DNA from 4 places in the Pseudomonas sp. S34 genome. Region 3 is predicted to be linked to each of the others. Evidence: predicted binding sites of a transcription regulator. Region 3 holds the regulator's gene; each other region holds the start of a gene.
The links. Region 3 encodes sigma-54, which starts transcription at its own class of promoters, with help from an activator protein. Its sites were predicted from a motif close to ANTGGCATNNANNTTGCTNT; they were not measured.
Positions count from the first base shown of each region.

Region 1: PspS34_RS08550 (CmpA/NrtA family ABC transporter substrate-binding protein) is a predicted target of sigma-54. The motif match lies at 1,869-1,888, and genes of this name have one in related genera.
Region 2: PspS34_RS08280 (circularly permuted type 2 ATP-grasp protein) is a predicted target of sigma-54. The motif match lies at 3,105-3,124, and genes of this name have one in related genera.
Region 4: glnA (type I glutamate--ammonia ligase) is a predicted target of sigma-54. The motif match lies at 4,384-4,403, and genes of this name have one in related genera.

Region 1 is NZ_CP019398.1:1,922,445-1,928,399, forward strand. It holds gene PspS34_RS08545 (ANTAR domain-containing protein) at 1-525, opposite strand, end outside; gene PspS34_RS08550 (CmpA/NrtA family ABC transporter substrate-binding protein) at 541-1,752, opposite strand; gene PspS34_RS08555 (quinone-dependent dihydroorotate dehydrogenase) at 1,981-3,000, shown strand; gene PspS34_RS08560 (ribosome modulation factor) at 3,250-3,465, opposite strand; gene rlmKL (bifunctional 23S rRNA (guanine(2069)-N(7))-methyltransferase RlmK/23S rRNA (guanine(2445)-N(2))-methyltransferase RlmL) at 3,996-5,955, shown strand, end outside.
Region 2 is NZ_CP019398.1:1,858,875-1,864,829, reverse strand. It holds gene PspS34_RS08290 (transglutaminase family protein) at 1-703, opposite strand, end outside; gene PspS34_RS08285 (alpha-E domain-containing protein) at 700-1,650, opposite strand; gene PspS34_RS08280 (circularly permuted type 2 ATP-grasp protein) at 1,663-3,072, opposite strand; gene PspS34_RS08275 (ribonuclease E inhibitor RraB) at 3,437-3,781, opposite strand; gene PspS34_RS08270 (hypothetical protein) at 3,991-4,224, opposite strand; gene speE (polyamine aminopropyltransferase) at 4,441-5,316, opposite strand; gene PspS34_RS08260 (PLD nuclease N-terminal domain-containing protein) at 5,543-5,734, opposite strand; gene PspS34_RS08255 (hypothetical protein) at 5,815-5,955, opposite strand, start outside.
Region 3 is NZ_CP019398.1:941,191-947,145, reverse strand. It holds gene lptA (lipopolysaccharide transport periplasmic protein LptA) at 1-484, shown strand, start outside; gene lptB (LPS export ABC transporter ATP-binding protein) at 484-1,209, shown strand; gene PspS34_RS04010 (RNA polymerase factor sigma-54) at 1,456-2,949, shown strand; gene raiA (ribosome-associated translation inhibitor RaiA) at 3,024-3,332, shown strand; gene ptsN (PTS IIA-like nitrogen regulatory protein PtsN) at 3,345-3,809, shown strand; gene rapZ (RNase adapter RapZ) at 3,812-4,669, shown strand; gene PspS34_RS03990 (HPr family phosphocarrier protein) at 4,685-4,957, shown strand; gene PspS34_RS03985 (ZIP family metal transporter) at 4,986-5,879, opposite strand; gene PspS34_RS03980 (superoxide dismutase) at 5,911-5,955, opposite strand, start outside.
Region 4 is NZ_CP019398.1:347,618-353,572, reverse strand. It holds gene PspS34_RS01565 (YkgJ family cysteine cluster protein) at 97-534, shown strand; gene typA (translational GTPase TypA) at 755-2,575, opposite strand; gene thiI (tRNA uracil 4-sulfurtransferase ThiI) at 2,715-4,169, opposite strand; gene glnA (type I glutamate--ammonia ligase) at 4,498-5,904, shown strand.

The sequences.
Region 1 (5,955 bases), 980 kb from region 3:
CTTCTGCTGGCGGCTCATCGCCTGGCGGCGCATCAGTGTGTAGGCCTCTTCCTCGTTGCAGTCCTTCATTTTCATCAGCAGTCCCTTGGCCAGTTCAATGCGCTTGCGCTCGGCCAATTGCTGGTCGCGGGCATGCAGTTGGGCACGCAAGGCCTGATCGCTTTCGAAGCGTGCCATGGCCACATCGAGAATCGGCTGCAGGCGTTGTGCGTGAATGCCTTCGACGATGTAGGCGCTGACACCGGACTTGATCGCCTGTCGCATCACATCGGGGTCGTGTTCGTCCGTGAACATCACAATCGGTCGTGGCTGGTCGCGAGTCACCAGCACCACTTGTTCCATGACATCGCGGCCCGGTGACTCGGTATCGATCAGAATCACATCCGGACGCACCGTTTCGACGCGTTCGGGCAGGTCGATGGTCAGGCCGGATTCATCGATCACTTCGAATCCGGCCTCGATCAGGGCGGCCTTCAGGCGCCCGACTTTTTTAGCGGTGTCATTGATCAGCAGGATACGCAGCATGTTCATGGTCTCCTGTCAGCGGCTGGCGGATCGGTGCGAGCTGTCGCTCATGGCGTGCAGTTTGAAACTGCGGGCATAACCGGCCGGGTCCGAACCGTCCCAGGTCTTGCCGTCGATCAACTGACTGCTGCGCATCTCCTTGCCCCGTGCCGCGACACCTACAGCGCTGGCCGCTTCACGATACAAGTCTAGTTGCTGGACTTGACGGGCCACGGCGAGGTAATCCGGGTCGTCGCGCAACAAACCCCAGCGACGGAACTGGGTCATGAACCACATGCCATCGGACAGGTACGGCAGATTGACCTCGCCTTCACCATGGAAGCGCAGGGCGTGTGGGTCTTGCCAGCGATTGCCCAGACCATCGACATAGTCGCCCAGCAGGCGCGGCTCGATGCACTCCAGCGGCGCATCGAGGTATTGCGCTGCACTGAGCAATTGCGCGGTGCTGCGACGATTTTCGCTGCTTTCTTCGATGAAGCGACTGGCCTCCAGAATCGCCATCACCAACGCGCGGGCAGTGTTGGGGTATTGCTCGACGAAGGCGCGGGTGCAGCCCAGGACCTTTTCCGGATGATCGGGCCAGATGGTCTGGGTCGTCGCCAAGGTGAAGCCGAGGTCCTGTTGCACGGCGCTGGCGGACCAGGGTTCGCCGACGCAGAGCCCGTCGATACGCCCGGCCCGCAGGTGCGCGACCATTTGCGGCGGCGGCACCACCACGCTGTCGACATCCAGCAGCGGGTGAATGCCCTGGCTGGCGAGCCAGTAATACAACCACATGGCGTGGGTGCCGGTTGGAAACGTCTGGGCGAAGGTGAATTTTGAGCGAGTTTGGTGCACGTGCCGTTCCAGTGCTTCAGGACTGGTCACTCCAAGCGCTTGCAAACCACGGGACAGGTTGATGCTCTGGCCGTTCTGATTCAGGCCCATCAGCACGGCCATGTCGGTCGCGGCCACGCCACCGATGCCCAGGTGAACGGCGTAAACCAGACCGTAGAGGCTGTGGGCGGCATCGAGTTCGCCGCTGACCAGTTTGTCCCGCAGGTTGGCCCAGGACGACTGACGCTTGAGGTTCAGGGTCAAGCCATGGGGTTGGGCGAAGCCCTGGGTGGCGGCGACAACCACCGAGGCGCAGTCGCTCAGAGCCATGAAGCCGAGATTGATTTCGGTTTTTTCCGGGGCATCGCTGCCATTGACCCAGGCCAGAGGGCCGGCTGATGGTTCGTTCATCGCGTGTTCACCTTGCAAAAAAAACGTCGTCCCGAGTTCTTGCATGAGCAGGCCGGGGACGACGCCATTGTCTTTGCACACATTCGGTCGTTGGCATGGGTGCTGGTGCCCAGAGTGGTGCAAGGCATATGCCATTATCCGTTGATTTGATCACGCGCCTCGCTTGCCACCCCGTTGCCCGGCTATAATCGCCGCCTCAATTCGCCGCCAATCGAGTCAAATCCGCCCATGTACACCCTGGCCCGTCAGCTGTTGTTCAAACTCTCCCCGGAAACCTCCCACGATCTGTCCCTGGACCTGATCGGCGCGGGCGGGCGTCTTGGGCTCAACGGCTTGCTGTGCAAGGCCCCGGCGAAGACGCCGGTGAATGTCATGGGCCTGGACTTCCCGAATCCGGTGGGGCTGGCCGCCGGCCTGGACAAGAACGGGGCGGCCATCGATGGTTTCGCCCAACTGGGTTTCGGTTTTGTCGAAATCGGCACCATCACGCCGCGTCCGCAGCCGGGCAACCCGAAGCCTCGCCTGTTCCGTCTGCCGGAAGCCGAGGCGATCATCAATCGCATGGGGTTCAACAACCTCGGCGTCGATCACCTGCTGGCCCGCGTGGCGGCGGCCAAGTACAAGGGCGTGCTGGGCATCAACATCGGCAAGAACTTCGATACGCCGGTCGAGCGTGCCGTGGACGACTACCTGATCTGCCTGGACAAGGTCTACGCCCACGCCAGCTATGTGACGGTCAACGTCAGCTCGCCGAACACGCCGGGCCTGCGCAGCCTGCAATTCGGTGACTCGCTCAAGCAGTTGCTGGCCGATCTGGCCGAGCGCCGCGCGGAACTGGCCTTGCGTCATGGCAAACATGTACCGCTGGCGATCAAGATCGCGCCGGACATGAGCGACGAAGAAACCGCACAAGTTGCGCAAGCGCTGATCGAAACCGGGATGGATGCGGTCATTGCGACTAACACCACCCTGAGCCGTGTAGGCGTCGAAGGCATGGAGCACGGCGAAGAAGCCGGTGGTCTGTCCGGCGCGCCGGTTCGCGACAAGAGCACCCACACCGTGAAAGTGCTGGCATCGGAGCTGGGTGGTCGGCTGCCGATCATCGCTGCCGGCGGTATTACCGAAGGCAAGCATGCAGCGGAGAAAATCACCGCGGGCGCGAGCCTGGTGCAGATCTACTCGGGCTTCATCTACAAAGGCCCGGCGCTGATTCGTGAGTCGGTAGACGCCATCGCAGCCCTGCGCTGATCCCTTGTAGGAGCGAGCCTGCTCGCGATGGTCGATAACGATAACGCGTACTTTCTGGATACACGCGGTGTTCTCGGGTTCATCGCGAGCAGGCTCGCTCCTACAGGGGGATTGTTCCGGGTCAATGAGCAGGCATAAAAAAGGGCCCCTTTAAAGGAGCCCCTGGGCCGGAGCCCGCCGTCCGGATGGGACGTGCATGGTTAATTCAGTACAAATCAGATTGTCGTGTCGGAGTGTTCTGCCCTGTAATTAGCCGACGGCGTGAAGTTCGTTGAGTCTGTGGATTCCCGCAGTGCCGGTCATACCGTCCCAGTTGTCGCCGCGTCCTTCTCGCCAGCCGTTAATCCAGGCTTGACGTACCGACGGTAGAGTAAATGGGCAAAGCTCACGGGATTTACCACCAACGCCATATTGATATCCGCGCAAAAATGCTCTTTCCAACGGATCACGCTTAAGTCTTCTCATAGGGTGTTGCCCTCACTTGTTGACTGTATTTATCGCGTCGACCTCTATTGAGGTCTGGCAGAAAAACTCTGCCGTTGGGGGCTCGTTGCCGGCGTGACGAGCCAAGGTGTTGGCGTCATTGCGGCGCCAACCTGTATTGAGTTCTAACCAATGCGTCACATCGAGGGAATGATCGTTTTGTCATAAGGACGTAACCGTTCATGTGCTAACGCCATAAGTAACAGAGCGTTTGTAGCGTATTTATTGGCCAAACCCCGGTATGATCGGCTCTGCGCTGGATGATGGGCTTAATCCTTTAGTGAGAATGGCTCCCGTTGCCGGGAAGCACTATTCGACGAAGGGTCGACTTATGACATTTTGTTGCATCAACTTTTTTATCTGTCCTTGCATCTAAGCTCATTTAACCCGAGCAGCAGGGGTGGAACGGCACACCTTCGTGCCACGCGGGCGCTCTTCGAGAAAAGCGCCTGATTGAAAACCGGACCGGCAATGCGTTGCCCGGTCACTTAGCTAAAGGTTCTGGAATTCCCATGTCCGATCGTTTCGAACTCTTCCTCACTTGCCCAAAAGGCCTTGAAGGCCTGCTCATCGAGGAAGCCGTCGGGCTTGGCCTTGAGGAAGCGCGGGAGCACACCTCTGCCGTACGCGGCATGGCCACCATGGAAACCGCTTATCGCCTGTGCCTGTGGTCGCGCCTGGCCAACCGCGTGCTGCTGGTGCTCAAGCGTTTCCAAATGAAGGACGCCGAAGACCTGTACCACGGCGTGCTGGACATCGAGTGGCAAGACCACATGCTCAATGACGGCACCCTGGCCGTCGAATTCAGCGGCCATGGCTCAGGTATCGACAACACCCACTTCGGCGCGCTGAAGGTCAAGGACGCCATCGTCGACAAACTGCGCACCCCGCAAGGCGACCGTCCGTCCATCGACAAGCTCAACCCGGACCTGCGCATTCACCTGCGCCTGGATCGTGGCGAAGCCATTCTGTCTCTTGACCTGTCCGGTCACAGCCTGCACCAGCGCGGCTATCGCTTGCAGCAAGGTGCGGCGCCGCTCAAGGAAAACCTCGCGGCCGCCATCCTGATCCGTTCCGGCTGGCCCCGTATCGCGGCCGAAGGTGGCGCTCTGGCCGACCCGATGTGCGGCGTCGGCACGTTCCTGGTGGAAGCCGCCATGATCGCCGCCGACATGGCGCCGAACCTGCGTCGCGAGCAGTGGGGCTTCACCGCCTGGCTCGGTCACGTACCGGCGCTGTGGAAAAAACTCCACGAAGAAGCCACCGAACGCGCCGCCGCCGGCCTGGCCAAGCCGCCGCTGTGGATTCGCGGTTACGAAGCCGACCCGCGCCTGATTCAACCGGGCCGCAACAACGTCGAACGTGCCGGCCTCAGTGAGTGGATCAAGATCTACCAGGGCGAAGTCGCGACCTTCGAGCCGCGTCCGGACCAGAACCAGAAAGGCCTGGTGATCTGCAACCCACCATACGGCGAGCGTCTGGGCGACGAGGCGAGCCTGCTCTACCTCTACCAGAACCTTGGCGAACGTCTGCGTCAGGCTTGCCTCAACTGGGAAGCCGCGGTGTTCACCGGCGCCCCGGACCTGGGCAAGCGCATGGGCATCCGCAGCCACAAGCAGTATTCGTTCTGGAACGGCGCCTTGCCGTGCAAGCTGTTGCTGATCAAGGTGTTGCCGGATCAATTCGTCACCGGCGAGCGTCGTACTCCGGAGCAGCGCCAGGTCGAGCGCGAGCAAGCCGCCTACGATCAGGCGCCGAACGAACCGCAGGAACGCAAGTTCAACAAAAACGGCAACCCGATCAAACCGGCGCCGGCACCGGCTCCAGTGGTCGAGCAGCCGCGCCTGAGCGAAGGCGGGCAGATGTTCGCCAACCGCCTGCAAAAGAACCTCAAGGCCCTGGGCAAGTGGGTCAAGCGTGAAGGCATCGACTGCTACCGCGTGTACGATGCCGACATGCCGGAATACTCCATGGCCATCGACCTGTATCACGATTGGGTACATGTCCAGGAGTACGTCGCGCCGAAATCAATCGATCCGGAAAAGGCTTCGGCCCGCATGTTCGATGCCCTGGCAGCCATCCCGCAGGCGTTGAACATCGACAAGAGCCGTGTGGTGGTCAAGCGCCGCGAGCGCCAGAGCGGCACCAAGCAGTACGAGCGCCAGGCGGCACAGGGCAAGTTCGTCGAGGTCAATGAGGGTGGCGTGAAGCTGCTGGTGAACCTCACCGACTACCTCGACACCGGTCTGTTCCTCGACCACCGGCCGATGCGCATGCGTATCCAGAAAGAGGCGGCCGGCAAGCGCTTCCTCAATCTGTTCTGCTACACCGCGACGGCCAGTGTGCATGCGGCCAAGGGCGGCGCGCGCAGCACCACCAGTGTCGACCTGTCGAAAACCTATCTGGACTGGGCGCGTCGCAACCTGTCGTTGAACGGTTTCTCCGACAAGAACCGCCTGGAGCAGGGTGATG
Region 2 (5,955 bases), 920 kb from region 3:
CATCCAGGTAATCCAGGCCCACCGCCAGTTTCAGATGGCGTTCCGGCCGGGCCAGCTCATTGGTCACGTCGAAGCTGTACCAGGCGTCATCCAGCCAGGCTTCGGCCCAGGCGTGGCTGGCCAGGTGTTCGCTGTTTTCGCTGTACAGATAGCCCGACACATAACGCGCAGGAATGCCCAGGCTGCGGGTGCAGGCGAGAAACGCGTGGGTGTGGTCTTGGCACACGCCGGACCGTCCGGCAAAGGCCTGGGCCGCGCTGGTGTCCACTTCCGTGGAGCCCGGTGTGTAGGTCATATGCTGGTTGAGGCCATGCATCAGATCGATCAGCGCCGTGCGATCGCGGCGTTGCCTGCATTCCTTCTCGGCGAACGCACGCAGGGCGGCGTCGGCTTCGGTCAAACGGGTGAAGCGCAGAAACGGCAGTGCCGACTGGCTCTCGTGTTCGGCCTCACGCATTTCGTCGATATCGACCTGGCCACGGGCACCGATGATGATCGCCTCATGGGGCTCGTCCATGGTCAGCACATGCAGAATGTTGCCGAACGGATCGAGTTGCGCCCGCACCGGACGCGGCAGGTCGAGCTGCCAGCTGAGCACGTGCTGGCGCTCGCTGTCGTGGGGAGTCAGTCGCAGGTACTGGATGCTCGCCCGCACCTTGTCTTCGTAGTGATAGGTGGTCTCGTGGCTAATGGAAAGTCTCATGCGGCCTCCAGATAAGAACTGTGTATCGCGTTACCCAACTGGCGCACCAGCGGGATGAACTCGGTCAGCCAGGCGTGCAGGCCTTCTTCGAGAATTTCATGGATGCCGGTGTAGCGCAGGCGTGCGTCCATTTCTGCCGCCAGGCGTTGTGCCGGGCGACCGTTGGCCCCCGGCAATTGCGAGAGAATCTGGTCGATTTCTTCGGTGCAGGCGCGCAGGGATCGCGGTACATCGGCCCGCAGCAACAGCAACTCCGCCACATGCCTGGCGCCGGGGGCGTCGCGGTAGATTTCCGTGTAGGCCTCGAACGACGACAATGCCCGCAACAACGCGCTCCACTGGTAATAGGCGTGAGCGGTGCCATCGCTGACCGCTTCGGCCTGATCGCCGGCCATTTCATAGCGGGCATCGAGCAGGCGCAAGGTGTTGTCCGCCCGTTCGATAAAGGTCCCCAGACGAATGAAGCGAAACGCATCGTTACGCATGATGGTGCCGTAGGACGCACCCCGGAACAGGTGGGAACGTTCCTTGATCCACTCGCAGAAACGGCTCATGCCGTAGCGACTGAGGCCCTGTTCGGCGATGCCGCGAATTTCCAGCCAGGTGGCGTTGATGTTTTCCCACATGTCGGCGGTGATGCGCCCACGCACCGCATGGGCGCTGGCCCGTGCCGCACCGAGGCAGCTGTAGATGCTCGCCGGGTTGGCCGCATCCAGGGCGAAGAAATGCAGCAGCCGTTCGGCATGCAGTTCGCCATGGCGCTCCAGGTAATCGTCCAGGGTGCCGGTGATCAACAGCGGCATGGCCAGTTCGTGCAAACCGTCGCCACGACCGTCCTGCGGCATCAGCGACAGCGAATAGCTGATGTCGAGCATCCGGGCGAGGTTTTCCGCCCGCTCCAGGTAACGCGACATCCAATACAAATCCGAGGCAGTTCTACTTAACATGACAGGCTTCCTTTAATCCTCGACCACCCAGGTGTCCTTGGTTCCACCGCCCTGGGAGGAATTGACCACCAGGGAGCCTTCGCGCAGGGCGACGCGGGTCAAGCCGCCGGGCACGACCCGGGTTTCACGACCCGACAGAACAAACGGCCGCAAGTCGATATGGCGTGGCGCAATGCCGTTTTCGACAAAGGTCGGACAGGTCGACAGCGACAGCGTCGGTTGCGCGATATATGCATGGGGCTTGGCGATGATCCGCGCACGGAAGGCTTCGATTTCCGCCGCCGTCGCCGCCGGCCCCACCAGCATTCCGTACCCGCCGGAGCCTTGGGTTTCCTTGACCACCAGTTCTGGAAGATTGGCCAGCACATGGGAAAGCTCAGACGGATTACGGCATTGCCAGGTCGGCACGTTCTTCAGGATCGGTTCTTCATCGAGGTAGAAACGGATCATGTCGGTAACGAACGGATACACCGATTTGTCGTCCGCTACCCCCGTACCAATGGCATTGGCCAGCACCACGTTGCCGGAACGGTAGGACGACAGCAGCCCCGGCACACCGAGCATCGATTCCGGGTTGAAGGCCAGGGGATCGAGGAAGGCGTCGTCGAGGCGACGATAAATCACGTCGACCGCTTTCGGCCCGTCGGTGGTGCGCATGTAGACCTTGTCGTCACGCACGAACAGGTCCGCGCCCTCCACCAGTTCCACGCCCATTTCCCGCGCCAGGAATGCATGTTCGAAGAACGCACTGTTGAAGCGCCCCGGCGTCAGCACCACCACGCTCGGGTTATCGATGGGGCTTGAACTTTTCAGGGTGTCGAGCAGCAAGTTCGGGTAGTGGTCGATGGGGGCAATGCGTTGCGCCGCGAACAGCTCGGGAAACAGGCGCATCATCATCTTGCGATCTTCGAGCATGTAGCTGACGCCGCTCGGCGTACGCAGATTGTCTTCGAGCACGTAGTAGGTGCCGTCACCGTCGCGCACCAGGTCGACGCCGGAGATGTGCGAATAGATATCGCGGTGCAGGTCCAGGCCCTGCATCGCCAACTGGTACTGCTCGTTGGCCAGCACCTGCTCGGCCGGAATGATGCCGGCCTTGATGATGCGCTGCTCGTGGTAGAGGTCGGCGAGGAACATGTTCAACGCCTTGACCCGCTGGATGCAGCCGCGTTCGACAATCCGCCATTCGCTGGCGGGGATGCTGCGTGGAATGGTGTCGAAGGGGATCAGGCGCTCTGTGCCCTGCTCGTCCCCGTAGAGCGTGAAGGTAATCCCGGCGCGATGAAACAACAGATCGGCCTCGCGTCGCCGTTGTGCCAGAAGCTCGTCAGGCGTCTCGGCCAGCCAACGGGCAAACTCCCGATAATGCGGGCGGACCTGGCCGCCGGCATCGTACATCTCATCAAAATAGGTGCGGATCATGCCGTACTCCTTGTCACTCGGACGTCCAGACCTTCGCAAGGCCCGTGCCATCGGCATAAACGCTTAAATTTCAATCGGTTGGATAATCAACGCGCACGTACCGCACCAATCCTGTGCGGTAAATGCCCCAACCTGATCGCCCCCGCTTCATTGCAAGGCGTGGTGGTCGCCTATCACCAGCATAGTCAGAGTTGATTTCACTGCCCGGCAATGGGTACGGATAATCCAGGCATTCGCTGAAAAGCTCACCGGACTTCCCTTTTAGCCGCCTGCCCTGGCGGCTTTTTTTGGTGTCCAACGCCCACAAATGAAAACGGCCAACCCGAAGGTCAGCCGTGATTGCTGATTGTCACTGTTCATAAGGTTATGCGAGTCGCCCTCGTACCTCCTGTTTCACACCCCAGCCTTCGATGATGCCGCCCAGAGGCTCGACCACTGCTTCGAAACCCTGTTCGAAGTCGCCGATATCATCGTAGGTGGCATACATGACCTTGCACAGCTCCAGCGCCCAGGCGCCGTCGTCGCGCACACTGACTTGCGCATCCAGGGATTCACCACGGTGGAAATGACCTGCCGCCCTGCGTGCCCGCTCCTCATCCGGGAAAATGGCGTAGAACTCGATGGGATGAAACCGTGAAAAGTCAAAACCGCCTTCTTTCATGCGGCGCAGCACGCTGCTGCTGATGTCTTCTTGATAGGCTGTGCTCATGAAACGTCCTCCTCAAAACGATGGATAGACTTTCCGTACTCCCTCACCCGCAACCGAACAGCGCGAGCGACGGCAACCGATGTGCCGGCGGGAAACAAGCATGGAGCTACAAGACCAGACCTTAGCGATTCATTCGCTGATCTCGCTTGCAGAGTAGCCTCAAGACAGAGCCCGTGCCAAGGCCTGGATGTGAATGCGACAGGTGTTGTTCAGATTGGAGTAATGTCGAGGATTTGAATGCTGTTCTGGGACTTGAGCTCTTTGACGCTCGCGTCACTGGTCCGCCCTTCCAGATCGTTCAGATCCAGTTCGGCGGCGACAGGAAGAAGCCGGGCCTTGATGAGCTTGGCAGCACGCTCGTAGTCCGGGCGCTCGGTGCACTCAAAGACTTCGTTGATGGTTTCGCCATGATCATCCACGAAAGTGACCTTCCACTTTTGCATTGGTGCCTCCTCGATAAAACCCATGGATGGGCTTACCTCTATCTCGACCTTGTTAGCTGGCTAATTGTTCCGGTGGATCTGCACCCATCGCAAATCTCTGTAGGAGCGAGCCTGCTCGCGAAAAACTTGAGAACGCCGCGTTAAATCAGACATCCCGCGTCATCGTTCACGTCCATCGCGAGCAGGCTCGCTCCTACAGGTCTGCGTTTCAATCCATCAGTCGTTACTTGGCTTGTTCACTGCCTGCAACACGTATTGCGGCAAGGCGAAGGCGCCGATGTGGATTTCAGGATTGTAGTAGCGGGTGATGATGCCGCTGCCCGCGAAGCGTTGTTGCAGGGTTTCGCGGGACAACTTGCGATAAGCGGTATTGGTGGCGCCCCAGGCGAAGGTCATCGAACCACCGATGTAGGTCGGTACGGCGGCCTGATAGAAGTGCCAGTCCGGGAACAGGCTGCGCAGGCGACCGGCGGTGGTCTTCACTTCTTCGATCTGCATGAACGGCGTGCCGTTCTGGGTCACCAGGATGCCGCCTTCGTTCAGGCAGCGGTGGCAAGCCTGGTAGAAGTTTTCCGAGAACAGCACTTCACCCGGTCCGATCGGATCGGTGGAGTCGGAAATGATCACGTCGAACTTTTCAGTGGTGGTGGCGACGAAACGCATGCCGTCGTCGATCACCAGGTTCAGGCGTGGATCATCGAATGCACCCTTGGAGTGATTCGGCAGGAATTCCTTGCACATGTCGACCACGGTGCCGTCGATCTCGACCATGGTGATGTGCTCGACGCTGCGATGCTTGGCCACTTCACGCAACATGCCGCCGTCACCGCCGCCGATGATCAGCACGCGCTTGGCAGCACCGTGCGCCAGGATCGGCACGTGGGTGAGCATTTCGTGGTAGATGAATTCGTCGGCTTCGGTGGTCTGGATCACGCCGTCCAGCGCCATCACCCGGCCCATGCGCGGGTTCTCGAAGATCACCAGGTGCTGGTGCTCGGTGCGCACTTCGTGCAGCAGTTTTTCCATGCGAAAACGCTGGCCGTAGCCTTCATAGAGGGTTTCCAGGTAGTCGCTGGCGGGGATGTTGCTCATGGGAAGTGCTCCGATGAATGCGGGTGGCAACGGACGGTTACCCGCCCATGATGGCCAATCGAGCGTCTCGATTGGCCGGGAAAGGCGCGCATTCTACGTCGCGGAACATGACAGGTCGAATGTGGGAGCGGGCTTGCTCGCGAAGGCGTAGTGTCAGTCGCTATAAATGTTGACTGATTCACCGCTTTCGCGAGCAAGCCCGCTCCCACAGGTTCAGTGTCGACGCTCAGAGTTTGACGTTGCCCCGCGGCCCGGCAATGGCCCAGATGATCAGTCCCAGTACCGGCAACAGCGCGATCAGCAGTACCCAGAGGATTTTCATCCCGGTCCCGGCACTACTTTTGAAGACGTTGATGATGGCCCAGATGTCCAGGACAAAAATGATCAAGGCAACCAGGCTGTTGAACGTAGAACCCATGGTGACGCTCCCGAAAAGTGATATGCCCCCTCAGGATAGACGGTCGTCGCGAGGATTCCTTTTTATTGACAGTGTCTGGATCAGAAGTGGATCGCCACTTTCAGGGCTTCCAGGGATGGCGCGGCTGTAATGCCCACTTCGGTGCACAATTCCAGCACCCGTGGCACGTCGTTGCCGTAGACCAGGACCACCTGCAACTCGTCATCGAGCAACTGGCTGAA
Region 3 (5,955 bases):
CTGGGCTCTGCCGGAAGACCAACAGCAGCCTATCCGTATTCAGGCCGACGATGCCCAACTGGACGACAAGCAAGGTATTGCCACCTATAAAGGTGACGTGATCATCACCCAAGGCTCGATGAAGGTGACAGGCAACACCGTTACCATCACCCGCACGCCGGCTGGCGACATTGACGTAGTGACCTCGGTGGGCAACCTGGCGTACTTCGAGCAATTGCAAACGGCTGGCGATACCAAGCCAGTTCAGGGTTGGGGCGTGACGATCCAGTATCACGCTTCGCAAAATCGCGTCGTACTGATCGACAAGGCCAAAGTTGTCGACAAGGACAACAACGTCACCCAAGGCGAGAAAATTGTCTACGACACGGACAAGAAACTCGCCAGCGCCGGTCGAGCCACAGGCAGCAAGATCACCGAGGCGCGTCCGCGTATCGACATGGTGATCCAGCCGAAGAAGAAAACCGACGAGAAAAAGGCCCAGTAATGGCAACTCTGAAAGCTCAGCATCTGGCCAAGAGCTACAAGAGCCGCCAGGTCGTGCGTGACGTCAGCCTGTCCATCGACAGCGGCCAGATCGTCGGCCTGCTTGGCCCGAACGGCGCCGGCAAGACCACCTGCTTCTACATGATCGTCGGCCTGGTGCAAGCCGACCAGGGCCGCGTCCTGATCGATGACCTGGACGTCAGCCACCAACCGATGCACGGCCGCGCAAAGGCTGGTATCGGCTACTTGCCGCAAGAAGCATCGATCTTCCGCAAACTGTCGGTGGCCGACAACATCATGGCCATCCTCGAGACCCGCAAGGAACTCGACAAGGCCGGTCGTCGCAAGGAGCTGGAAAGCCTGCTGCAGGAATTCCACATCAGCCACATCCGCGACAACCTGGGCATGAGCCTGTCCGGTGGTGAGCGCCGTCGCGTGGAAATCGCCCGCGCCCTGGCCACCAACCCGAAATTCATCCTCCTCGACGAGCCCTTCGCCGGCGTGGACCCGATTTCGGTCGGCGACATCAAGCAGATCATTCACCACCTCAAGGCCAAGGGCATTGGCGTGCTGATCACGGACCACAACGTTCGTGAAACCCTGGATATCTGTGAAACCGCCTATATCGTCAATGACGGCCAACTGATTGCCGAAGGCGACGCAGAGACCATCCTGGCCAACGACCTGGTCAAGGAAGTGTATCTGGGCCATGAGTTCCGCCTGTAAGCGCTGAGCCGTGCCCAGGCAGTTGCCCGGGCACCTGAGCAGCCACTCACCAGCGCCTCCGTGCCGACAAGCGTGGTCAGCCCTCGACAAGGGCAGCGCAGCAACACCGCTTTATAGTTTTTTATTGTTACAGCGCTCTAGGCAAACCCTTTAGTTTCAGGCATATAATTTGCTTAAGTTTGGCGCCCCGGCGCCCTGTAGTGGATGGCGCATGTGCGCCGGCGAATAAGGTGTTAAGCCCCTGCCATGAAACCATCGCTAGTCTTGAGAATGGGCCAGCAGCTGACGATGACACCGCAGCTGCAACAGGCCATCCGCCTGCTCCAATTGTCGACCCTGGACCTGCAACAGGAAATCCAGGAGGCCCTGGAGTCCAATCCGATGCTCGAACGCCAGGAAGAAGGCGACGACTTCGACAATTCCGACCCCCTGGCCGATAACGCCGAACAAAAGCCCAACACCGACATCCAGGAGCCCTCCTACCAGGAAAGCGCCCCGACGGTTGATAACCTCGATGAGGGTGACTGGAACGAGCGTATCCCCAACGAACTCCCCGTCGACACCGCGTGGGAAGACGTTTACCAGACCAGCGCCAGCAGCCTGCCCAGCAATGATGATGACGAGTGGGACTTCACCACCCGCACCTCGGCCGGCGAAAGCCTGCAGAGCCACTTGCTGTGGCAACTGAACCTGGCCCCGATGTCCGACACCGATCGCCTGATCGCCGTGACCCTGATCGACTGCATCAACAATCAGGGCTACCTGGACGAAACCCTCGAGGAAATCCTCGAAGCGTTCGACCCGGAACTGGACATCGAACTGGACGAAATCGAAGCCGTCCTGCACCGCATCCAGCAATTCGAGCCCGCCGGCATCGGCGCCCGCAACCTGGGCGAATGCCTGCTGCTGCAATTGCGCCAGCTGCCTGCCAAGACCCCTTGGCTGGCCGAGGCCAAGCGCCTGGTCACCGATTACATCGACCTGCTTGGCAGCCGCGACTACAGCCAGTTGATGCGTCGCATGAAGCTCAAGGAAGATGAGCTGCGCCAGGTCATCGAGCTGGTCCAGAGCCTCAACCCGCGCCCGGGCTCGCAGATCGAGTCCACCGAAGCCGAGTACGTCGTCCCTGACGTCATCGTACGCAAGGACAACGAGCGCTGGCTGGTGGAGCTCAATCAGGAGTCGGTGCCACGGCTGCGGGTCAATGCCCAGTACGCCGGTTTCGTGCGCCGCGCCGACACCAGCGCCGACAATACCTTCATGCGCAATCAGTTGCAGGAGGCCCGCTGGTTCATCAAGAGCCTGCAAAGCCGCAATGAAACCCTGATGAAGGTTGCCACCCAGATCGTCGAGCATCAGCGCGGCTTTCTGGAGTACGGCGACGAAGCCATGAAGCCGCTGGTCCTGCATGACATCGCCGAAGCGGTCGGCATGCATGAATCGACGATTTCACGGGTGACCACCCAGAAGTTCATGCACACCCCCCGGGGCATTTATGAACTGAAGTACTTTTTTTCCAGTCACGTAAGCACCTCCGAAGGCGGCGAATGCTCATCCACGGCGATCCGGGCGATCATCAAAAAACTGGTTGCAGCGGAAAATCAGAAAAAGCCGTTGAGTGACAGCAAGATCGCTGGTTTACTGGAGGCACAAGGCATTCAGGTGGCTCGCCGCACCGTCGCCAAGTACCGCGAATCCCTCGGGATCGCGCCTTCGAGCGAACGCAAGCGGTTGATGTAGGGCCACGCCACAGCGTTCCAGTGGTAGATCATCTGATCTACCGCTTTATGCACTGGCAACGAAGGAGAAGCTGTATGCAAGTCAACATCAGTGGACACCAACTGGAAGTGACCGAACCTCTTCGCACCTACATCGGCGAAAAACTCGAACGATTGGAGCGACATTTCGACAAGATCACTAATGTGCAGGTCACGATGACCGTCGAAAAACTGAAGCAGAAAATCGAAGCCACGCTGCATATTCCCGGGAATGAAGTGGTCGCCAACGCGGAACATACCGATATGTATGCCGCGATCGACGCACTCACCGACAAGCTGGATAAACAACTCAAAAAGCATAAGGAAAAGACCCAGAGCCTCCTCCAGGGCGCAACCGGTCGTTAACACTCCCAACCCATGATCCGACTTGAAAGTATCCTGACCCCCGGCCGTTCCCTGGTGAACGTGCCGGGAGGCAGTAAAAAGAAAGCCCTCGAACAAATTGCCAATCTTATCGCCCGCGAAGTGCCGGCCCTGGAGATGCAAGATGTCTTCGAGGCGCTGATCGCCCGTGAAAAACTCGGCTCCACCGGGTTTGGCAATGGCATCGCTATTCCACATTGCCGTCTCAAGGGCTGTGTTTCGCCCATCAGTGCATTGATGCACCTGGACGCCCCTATCGATTTCGACGCCATCGACGGCGCGCCGGTTGACCTGCTGTTCGTGCTGTTGGTCCCGGAAGCCGCCACCGATGCGCACCTTGAGCTGCTGCGACAGATCGCCAGCATGCTCGACCGCAAGGAAGTTCGCGAAAAGCTACGTAGTGCTGCAAGCAACGAAGCCCTGTATCAGGTTGTCCTTGACGAGCAAAACGGTCAGTAATCATGCGCTTGATCATCGTCAGTGGCCGTTCCGGCTCAGGTAAAAGTACCGCCCTCGACGTTCTTGAGGACAGCGGCTACTACTGCATCGACAACCTGCCAGCCGGTCTGCTGCCGGAGCTGGCCGAACGCGCCCTGGTTCATACCGAGATGTTGCAGCCGCTGGTCGCCGTTTCCATTGACGCGCGCAATCTGCCCAGCCACCTGTCACGCTTCCCCGACCTGCTCGAGGAAGTCCGTGCCCGCCACATCCAGTGCGATGTGCTGTACCTGGACGCCGACGAAGAAACCCTGCTCAAGCGTTTCTCGGAAACCCGCCGACGTCACCCCCTGACCAACGCCAACCGCTCGCTGGCCGAAGCCATCAGCGTCGAGAGCGTCCTGCTCGGGCCGATTGCCGACCTCGCCGATCTCAAGATCAACACTACCAGCCTGAACCTGTATCAACTGCGCGATGCCATCAAACTGCGTCTGTTGAATCAGCCGGAGCCGGGGACTGCGTTCCTGGTGGAATCCTTCGGCTTCAAGCGCGGCATGCCGGTGGACGCCGACCTGGTGTTCGATGTGCGCTGCCTGCCCAACCCTTACTGGAAACCGGAGTTGCGCGAACAGTCCGGGCTCGATCAACCGGTTGCCGAATACCTGGCGGCCCAGCCGGATGTCGAAGAGATGTTCCAGGACATTTCCACATACCTGCTAAAGTGGCTGCCTCGTTTTGCCGCCAGCAACCGCGCCTACGTCACCATTGCCATTGGCTGCACTGGCGGACATCACCGTTCCGTCTACCTGACCGAGCGTCTGGGGCAAACGCTGCAACAATCCCTGAAGAACGTCCAGGTCCGCCACCGCGACCTCAGCTAAAGGATTCACATCGCGATGCCTGCTCTGGAAATCGAAATCATCAATAAACTGGGTCTGCACGCTCGCGCTTCTGCAAAATTCGTTGGGGTAGCAGGTCAGTTCCCATGCCAGATCAGGGCCGGACGTACACCACAGTCCATGGTCGATGGCAAAAGCATCATGGCAATGATGATGCTGGCCGCCGGCAAAGGCACCACGATCCACTTGAGCACAGAAGGCGAGCAGGAACAGGAAGCGCTGGATGCTCTGGTGGCGTTGATCAACAACTTCTTCGACGAAGGCGAGTAATACAACCACAAAAGCCCCTCACCACAAATCAAGCGAGGGCTGTATCCATCACCATCATCAAACAAAACCCCATCAGCAGCCCGAGGCTGGCAAGCTTGTCATGACCATTGCGGCGCGACTCGGGAATGACTTCGTGGGTCACCACCAGCAGCATCGCCCCCGCCGCCAGCGCCAATCCCAAAGGCAGCAGCAATTCGGCCAGGCTCACCAGCCACGCACATAGCAGTGCGAACACCGGTTCTACCAAACCTGACGCCGCACCGATCAGGAACGCCTTGCCCCGGGACATCCCTGCCCCGACCAGCACCAAAGCGATGACCAATCCCTCCGGTACATCCTGCAAGGCAATGCCCATGGCCAGGCTGTCGGCGTCAGGCATTGCGCCACCGGCCGAAACACCTACCGCCATGCCTTCCGGGATGTTGTGGGCGATGATGGCAAATACGAACAGCCAGATCCGCGGAGCAATGCCCGGTCGTTCCAGCGTGCCGACCAGCATGTCCGGGCTGGCGCCAGAGACCTTCCGATCCACCAGGAACAACAGGAAGGCGCCGAGCATAATGCCGAAGCTGATCAACCCACTGGACGCCCAAGGTGACAGTCCAAGCCCTTCGGCGGCAGAGATGCCCGGAACGATCAGCGAAAATGCCGTCGCAGCCAGCATCACGCCAGCGCCAAAGCCAAGCAAAGTGTCGCTGAGCCTCTGCGGCATCCGCCGAATCACCAACACCGGCACCGCGCCCAGCGCGGTACCCAAGGCGCAGATCGCACCGCCCTGCAGTGCGCGCAGCAACTTCGGCTCAAGGTCGAGCCATGCCAGCCCATGGGCAACCAAAAGGCTCATTCCCGCCAGCAGTAACAGCGATCCAAACGCGTAACGAAACATCCGTCCATTTCCGATCGCCAGTGTTTCAGTGCCCATAGTCCAGCCTTGGATTGTTTTTATGGAAGACTTAAACCAGTGCGGCCTGATAGCGCGCAGAGACTTGCGGCCAATT
Region 4 (5,955 bases), 590 kb from region 3:
ATTGGCCGGCCGTGAAAAAATCTGGCGAAAGGTTGTTCAAAAATCCACCAGTCCCGGTATGATCGCGCGCCCTGATGCACACGCTGGTAACAAACGATGATGAAGCCGAACCTGATCGCTGCCGCAGAGATCGACCGCCTCGATACCTGGGCCAAGTACTCTGCCCCGATGTGCGGCTCGTGTATGTCCAGCTGCTGCACCCTGCCCGTCGAGGTCAAGATCAAGGATCTGATCCGCATCGGCGTGGTCGATGAGTTCGAGCTGGGTGATCCGCCGAAGAACATCGCCAAGCGCCTGCAAAAGGAAGGTTTGGTCGAACGCTTCAATCAGAAGTCAGGAATCTTTACCCTCCAGCGCATGAGCAACAACGATTGCCTGTACCTGGATCGTAAGAGCCGTCTGTGCACTATTTATGATAAGCGCCCGGATACTTGCCGCAATCACCCGAAAATCGGCCCGCGGCCGGGGTATTGCGCGTACAAGCCCAAGGAAGTGGAGCGCGTGCAGAATTCTCGGTCGATTGAGCGGTTCTGATATTTCCTGATTTCTGCGGCGGTTGATCCGCCGCCTTCGCGAGCAAGCCCGCTCCCACAGGGGATCTCTGATGTACACAAATCAAGTGTTCACTGAAGATCCAATGTGGGAGCGGGCTTGCTCGCGAAGAGGCCAGCACAAACACCGCATAAACCGCAGACAAACAAAAACGCCCCCGGTCTCTCGACCGGGGGCGTTTTCGTTCAGCCAGGGCTAAATCTTATGCCTTGGCTTTCTTGGCAGCGCGGGTACGCTCGCTTTCGTCCAGGATCTTCTTGCGAAGACGGATGGACTTAGGAGTTACTTCACACAGCTCGTCGTCCTGGATGAATTCCAGAGCCTGTTCCAGGGTGAAGCGAACAGGTGGAACCAGAGCGATGGTTTCGTCTTTACCCGAAGCACGCATGTTGTCGAGCTTCTTGCCCTTGGTAGGGTTAACGCCCAGGTCGTTGTCACGGCTGTTCAGACCAACGATCTGACCGTTGTAGATTTCCTGACCGTGTTCTACGAACAGCTTGCCACGCGCCTGCAGGGTTTCCAGGGAGTAGGTCAGTGCCTTGCCGGTTTCAACCGAAACCAGAACGCCGTTCTGACGGCCGGACATGTCGCCGGACTTCATCACGTCGTAACGGTCGAAGATCGAGGTCAGGATGCCAGCACCGTTGGTCAGGGTCAGGAACTGGTTACGGAAACCGATCAGACCGCGAGCAGGGATGTTGTATTCCAGACGTACACGGCCCTTGCCATCCGGCACCATGTTGGTCAGGTCGCCCTTACGCAGGCCCATCTCTTCCATCACCTTGCCCTGGGATTCTTCCGGCAGGTCGATGGTGACGTTTTCGAACGGTTCGTGCTTCACGCCGTCAACCAGACGGATGATCACTTCCGGACGGCCTACAGCCATTTCGAAGCCTTCGCGACGCATGGTTTCGATCAGTACCGAGAGGTGCAGTTCGCCACGGCCGGAAACCTTGAACTTGTCAGCCGAGTCGCCTTCTTCAACGCGCAGTGCAACGTTGTACAGCAGCTCTTTGTCCAGACGTTCCTTGATGTTACGGGAAGTCACGAACTTGCCTTCTTTACCGCAGAATGGCGAGTCGTTTACCTGGAAGGTCATGGAAACGGTTGGCTCGTCGACGGTCAGCGGCTTCATCGCTTCGACCGTGTCCGGGTGGCACAGGGTGTCGGAGATGAACAGCGAGTCCATACCGCTGATGCACACGATATCGCCTGCTGCAGCTTCTTCAACGTCGATGCGGTGCAGACCGTGGTGACCCATCAGCTTCAGGATACGACCGTTACGCTTCTTGCCGTCGGCACCGATAGCCACAACCGGGGTGTTCGGCTTGACGCGACCACGAGCGATACGGCCAACACCGATAACACCCAGGAAGCTGTTGTAGTCCAGTGCGGAGATCTGCATCTGGAACGGACCTTCACGGTCAACAGCCGGCGCCGGTACGTTGTCGACGATCGACTGGTACAGCGGGGTCATGTCTTCAGCCATTTCGGTGTGGTCCAGACCGGCAATACCGTTCAGGGCCGAGGCGTAGACGACTTTGAAGTCCAGCTGTTCTTCGGTGGCACCCAGGTTGTCGAACAGGTCGAAGATCTGGTCCAGAACCCAGTCCGGACGCGCGCCTGGACGGTCAACCTTGTTGATGCACACGATCGGACGCAGGCCGGCTTCGAAAGCCTTCTTGGTCACGAAACGGGTTTGCGGCATAGGGCCGTCTTGAGCGTCAACCAGCAGCAGAACGGAGTCGACCATCGACATTACGCGTTCAACTTCGCCGCCGAAGTCGGCGTGGCCCGGGGTGTCCACGATGTTGATGTGGTAGCCGTTCCAGTTGATGGCGGTGTTTTTCGCCAGAATGGTAATACCGCGCTCTTTCTCCTGGTCGTTGGAGTCCATCACGCGCTCGTCGTTGAGCTCGTTGCGCTCCAGGGTGCCGGATTGACGCAGGAGTTTGTCTACCAGGGTGGTCTTACCATGGTCAACGTGGGCAATGATGGCGATGTTGCGTAGATTTTCGATCACTTGTGTATCTCGATCAGAGGATTCGGTGTGCTGACAAGTCTTGGCAGCGATTAACAGTAGCGTCCGTGAAAGCCGTTACAGCTTGACGGTGGCATCGGGGGGCCGGTGACGCAGGCCACAGGCAAACAGCCCCGGGCACTTAGCTCGGTCGATAAACGCGCACATTGGCATGCCCCTCACTGAGCAAATGGTGGGCATGCAGGCGACTCATCACGCCTTTGTCGCAATACAGCAGGTACTGGCGAGTAGGGTCCAGTTCCTTGAAACGAGCGTTCACTGCATAAAACGGCATCGTTTGTACCTCGATGCCAGCGAGGTCCAGCGGGTCGTCTTCAGCGGCATCCGGGTGACGGATGTCGATGACGATCTGACCGGCCAGCGCTTCGCTGACTTCTTCAATCTGCAAGTCCTGGCCCAATTCATCGATCACGCGATCGATCGGCACCAGCTTGGCGTTTTCGAGCGCACGCTCGAGTACCGCCATATCGAATTCTTTCTCTTCATGCTCGACGCGATAGCGCTTGGCCGCGGTCTTCGGATTGACCGAGATGACGCCGCAGTATTCCGGCATGTGCCGGGCGAAATCGGCGGTGCCGATTTCGATTGCCGTGTCGATAATGTCCTGCTTGTGACTGGCGATCAGCGGGCGCAGTACCAGCTTTTCGGTCACGCAGTCGATCACTGACAGGTTCGGCAGCGTCTGGCTCGACACCTGGGAGATCGCCTCACCGGTGACCAGTGCGTCGATGTGCAGTCGATCGGCAATTTGGGAGGAAGCGCGCAACATCATACGCTTCAATACTACGCCCATATGACTGTTATCGACTTTGCCGAGAATTTCGCCCAGCACTTCTTCGAACGGCACACTGACAAATAGCACGCGTTGGGAGCTGCCGTACTTCTTCCAGATGAAATGCGCGACTTCCATGACGCCCAGTTCGTGGGCACGTCCGCCCAGATTGAAGAAGCAGAAATGCGCCATCAGGCCGCGGCGCATGATCTGGTAGGCCGCCACGGTGGAGTCGAAGCCACCGGACATCAGCACCAGGGTCTGCTCCAGCGCGCCCAGCGGATATCCGCCGATGCCGTTGTGCTGGCTGTGGATCACGAACAACCGTTGGTCGCGAACTTCGATCCGGACTTCGATTTCCGGCGCTTTCAGGTCGATCCCGGCGGCGCCGCACTCGCGACGCAGTTTGCTGCCGACGTATTTTTCGACGTCCATCGAGCTGAACGTGTGCTTGCCCGCACGCTTGCAGCGCACCGAGAAAATTTTCCCGGCCAGCGCATCGCCGTAGTGCTGCCTGCACTTTTCGGTGATGTCGTCGAAGTCGCCCAGCGGGTACTCGTCGATCTGCAGAAAGTGCGCGATGCCCGGCATGCAGGTCAGGCGTTCACCCATCTCTTTCAAGGCTTTCGGGTCGGTAACACGGGTTTCCAGCTCGAGATTGTCCCACACGCCGTTCACCACCACGGCCGGATCCAGATCACGGAGCACGGCGCGGATGTTTTTGGCCAACTGGCGGATAAATTTCGTCCGGACAGGTCGACTCTTGATGGTGATCTCGGGGAAGACTTTTACGATTAATTTCATGGAAACAGCGCGCGCATGGCCTGCCGAAAAAGGGGGGCGCGGATTATAGCGGAAATTGCTCAAGGTTTAACCAGTTAATGTGCAGAAGGTTTTGCATGCACCAAAACAGGTCATTTATTAGATATGGCGCCACATTACAGGGCGAGCTTTTCTGCTTTAAAGGGCAAAACGCCCTCTCAAGCGTGATTTTGGGGCAAAAAATCCATGCTGGGGCACTGGCATGCAATTTGCTCCCTTGTGAGGCAGGTTGCCTTGGCAGAGTATTCGCGCCGGCATCACAAACATTTAAGGGCATCCACTACCAGCCCTAATACACCCGGAGGACACTATGTCGAAGTCGGTTCAACTCATCAAAGATCATGACGTCAAGTGGATTGATCTGCGCTTCACGGACACCAAAGGCACTCAGCACCACGTGACCATGCCGGCTCGCGATGCGCTGGATGACGACTTCTTCGAAGTCGGCAAAATGTTCGACGGCTCCTCCATCGCCGGCTGGAAAGGCATCGAAGCCTCCGACATGATCCTGATGCCGGACGACTCCACCGCTGTTCTGGATCCGTTCACCGAAGAGCCGACCCTGATCCTGGTCTGCGACATCATCGAGCCTTCGAGCATGCAAGGCTACGACCGCGACCCACGTGCGATCGCCAAGCGCGCCGAAGAGCACCTGAAAGCCACCGCTATCGGTGACACCGTATACGCAGGTCCGGAGCCAGAGTTCTTCATCTTTGACCAGGTGAAGTTCAAGTCCGACATTTCCGGCTCCATGTTCAAGATCTACTCCGAACAAGGTTCGTGGATGTCCGACCAGGACATCGAAGGCGGCAACAAAGGCCACCGTCCAGGCGTCAAAGGCGGCTACTTCCCGGTTCCGCCGTTCGACCACGACCACGAAATCCGTACCTCCATGTGCAACGCACTGGAAGAAATGGGCCTGACCGTCGAAGTTCACCACCACGAAGTGGCGACTGCCGGCCAGAACGAAATCGGCGTCAAGTTCAACACCCTGGTGAAGAAAGCCGACGAAACCCAAACCCTGAAGTACGTCGTGCACAACGTTGCCGATGCCTACGGCCGCACCGCGACCTTCATGCCTAAGCCTCTGTACGGCGACAACGGCTCGGGTATGCACGTACACATGTCCATCTGGAAAGATGGCAAGAACACCTTCGCTGGCGAAGGCTATGCCGGCCTGTCCGACACCGCCCTGTACTTCATCGGCGGCATCATCAAGCACGGTAAGGCCCTGAACGGCTTCACCAACCCGGCGACCAACTCCTACAAGCGTCTGGTTCCAGGCTTCGAAGCTCCAGTGATGCTGGCCTACTCGGCTCGCAACCGTTCCGCTTCGATCCGTATTCCTTACGTGTCGAGCCCGAAAGCCCGTCGTATCGAAGCACGCTTCCCGGATCCGGCTGCCAACCCGTACCTGTGCTTCGCCGCACTGTTGATGGCTGGCCTGGACGGCATCCAGAACAAGATCCACCCTGGCGACGCCGCTGACAAAAACCTGTACGACCTGCCGCCTGAAGAGGCCAAAGAGATCCCACAAGTTTGCGGCAGCCTGAAAGAAGCCCTGGAAGAGCTGGACAAAGGTCGTGCGTTCCTGACCAAAGGCGGCGTTTTCAGCGACGACTTCATCGACGCTTACATCGCCCTGAAAAGCGAAGAAGAAATCAAGGTACGTACCTTCGTACACCCACTGGAATACGAGCTGTACTACAGCTGCTGATCCGGTAGCGTCGCGGCACGCGGCGTGACAAAAAGAGGCCTCCTTCGGGAG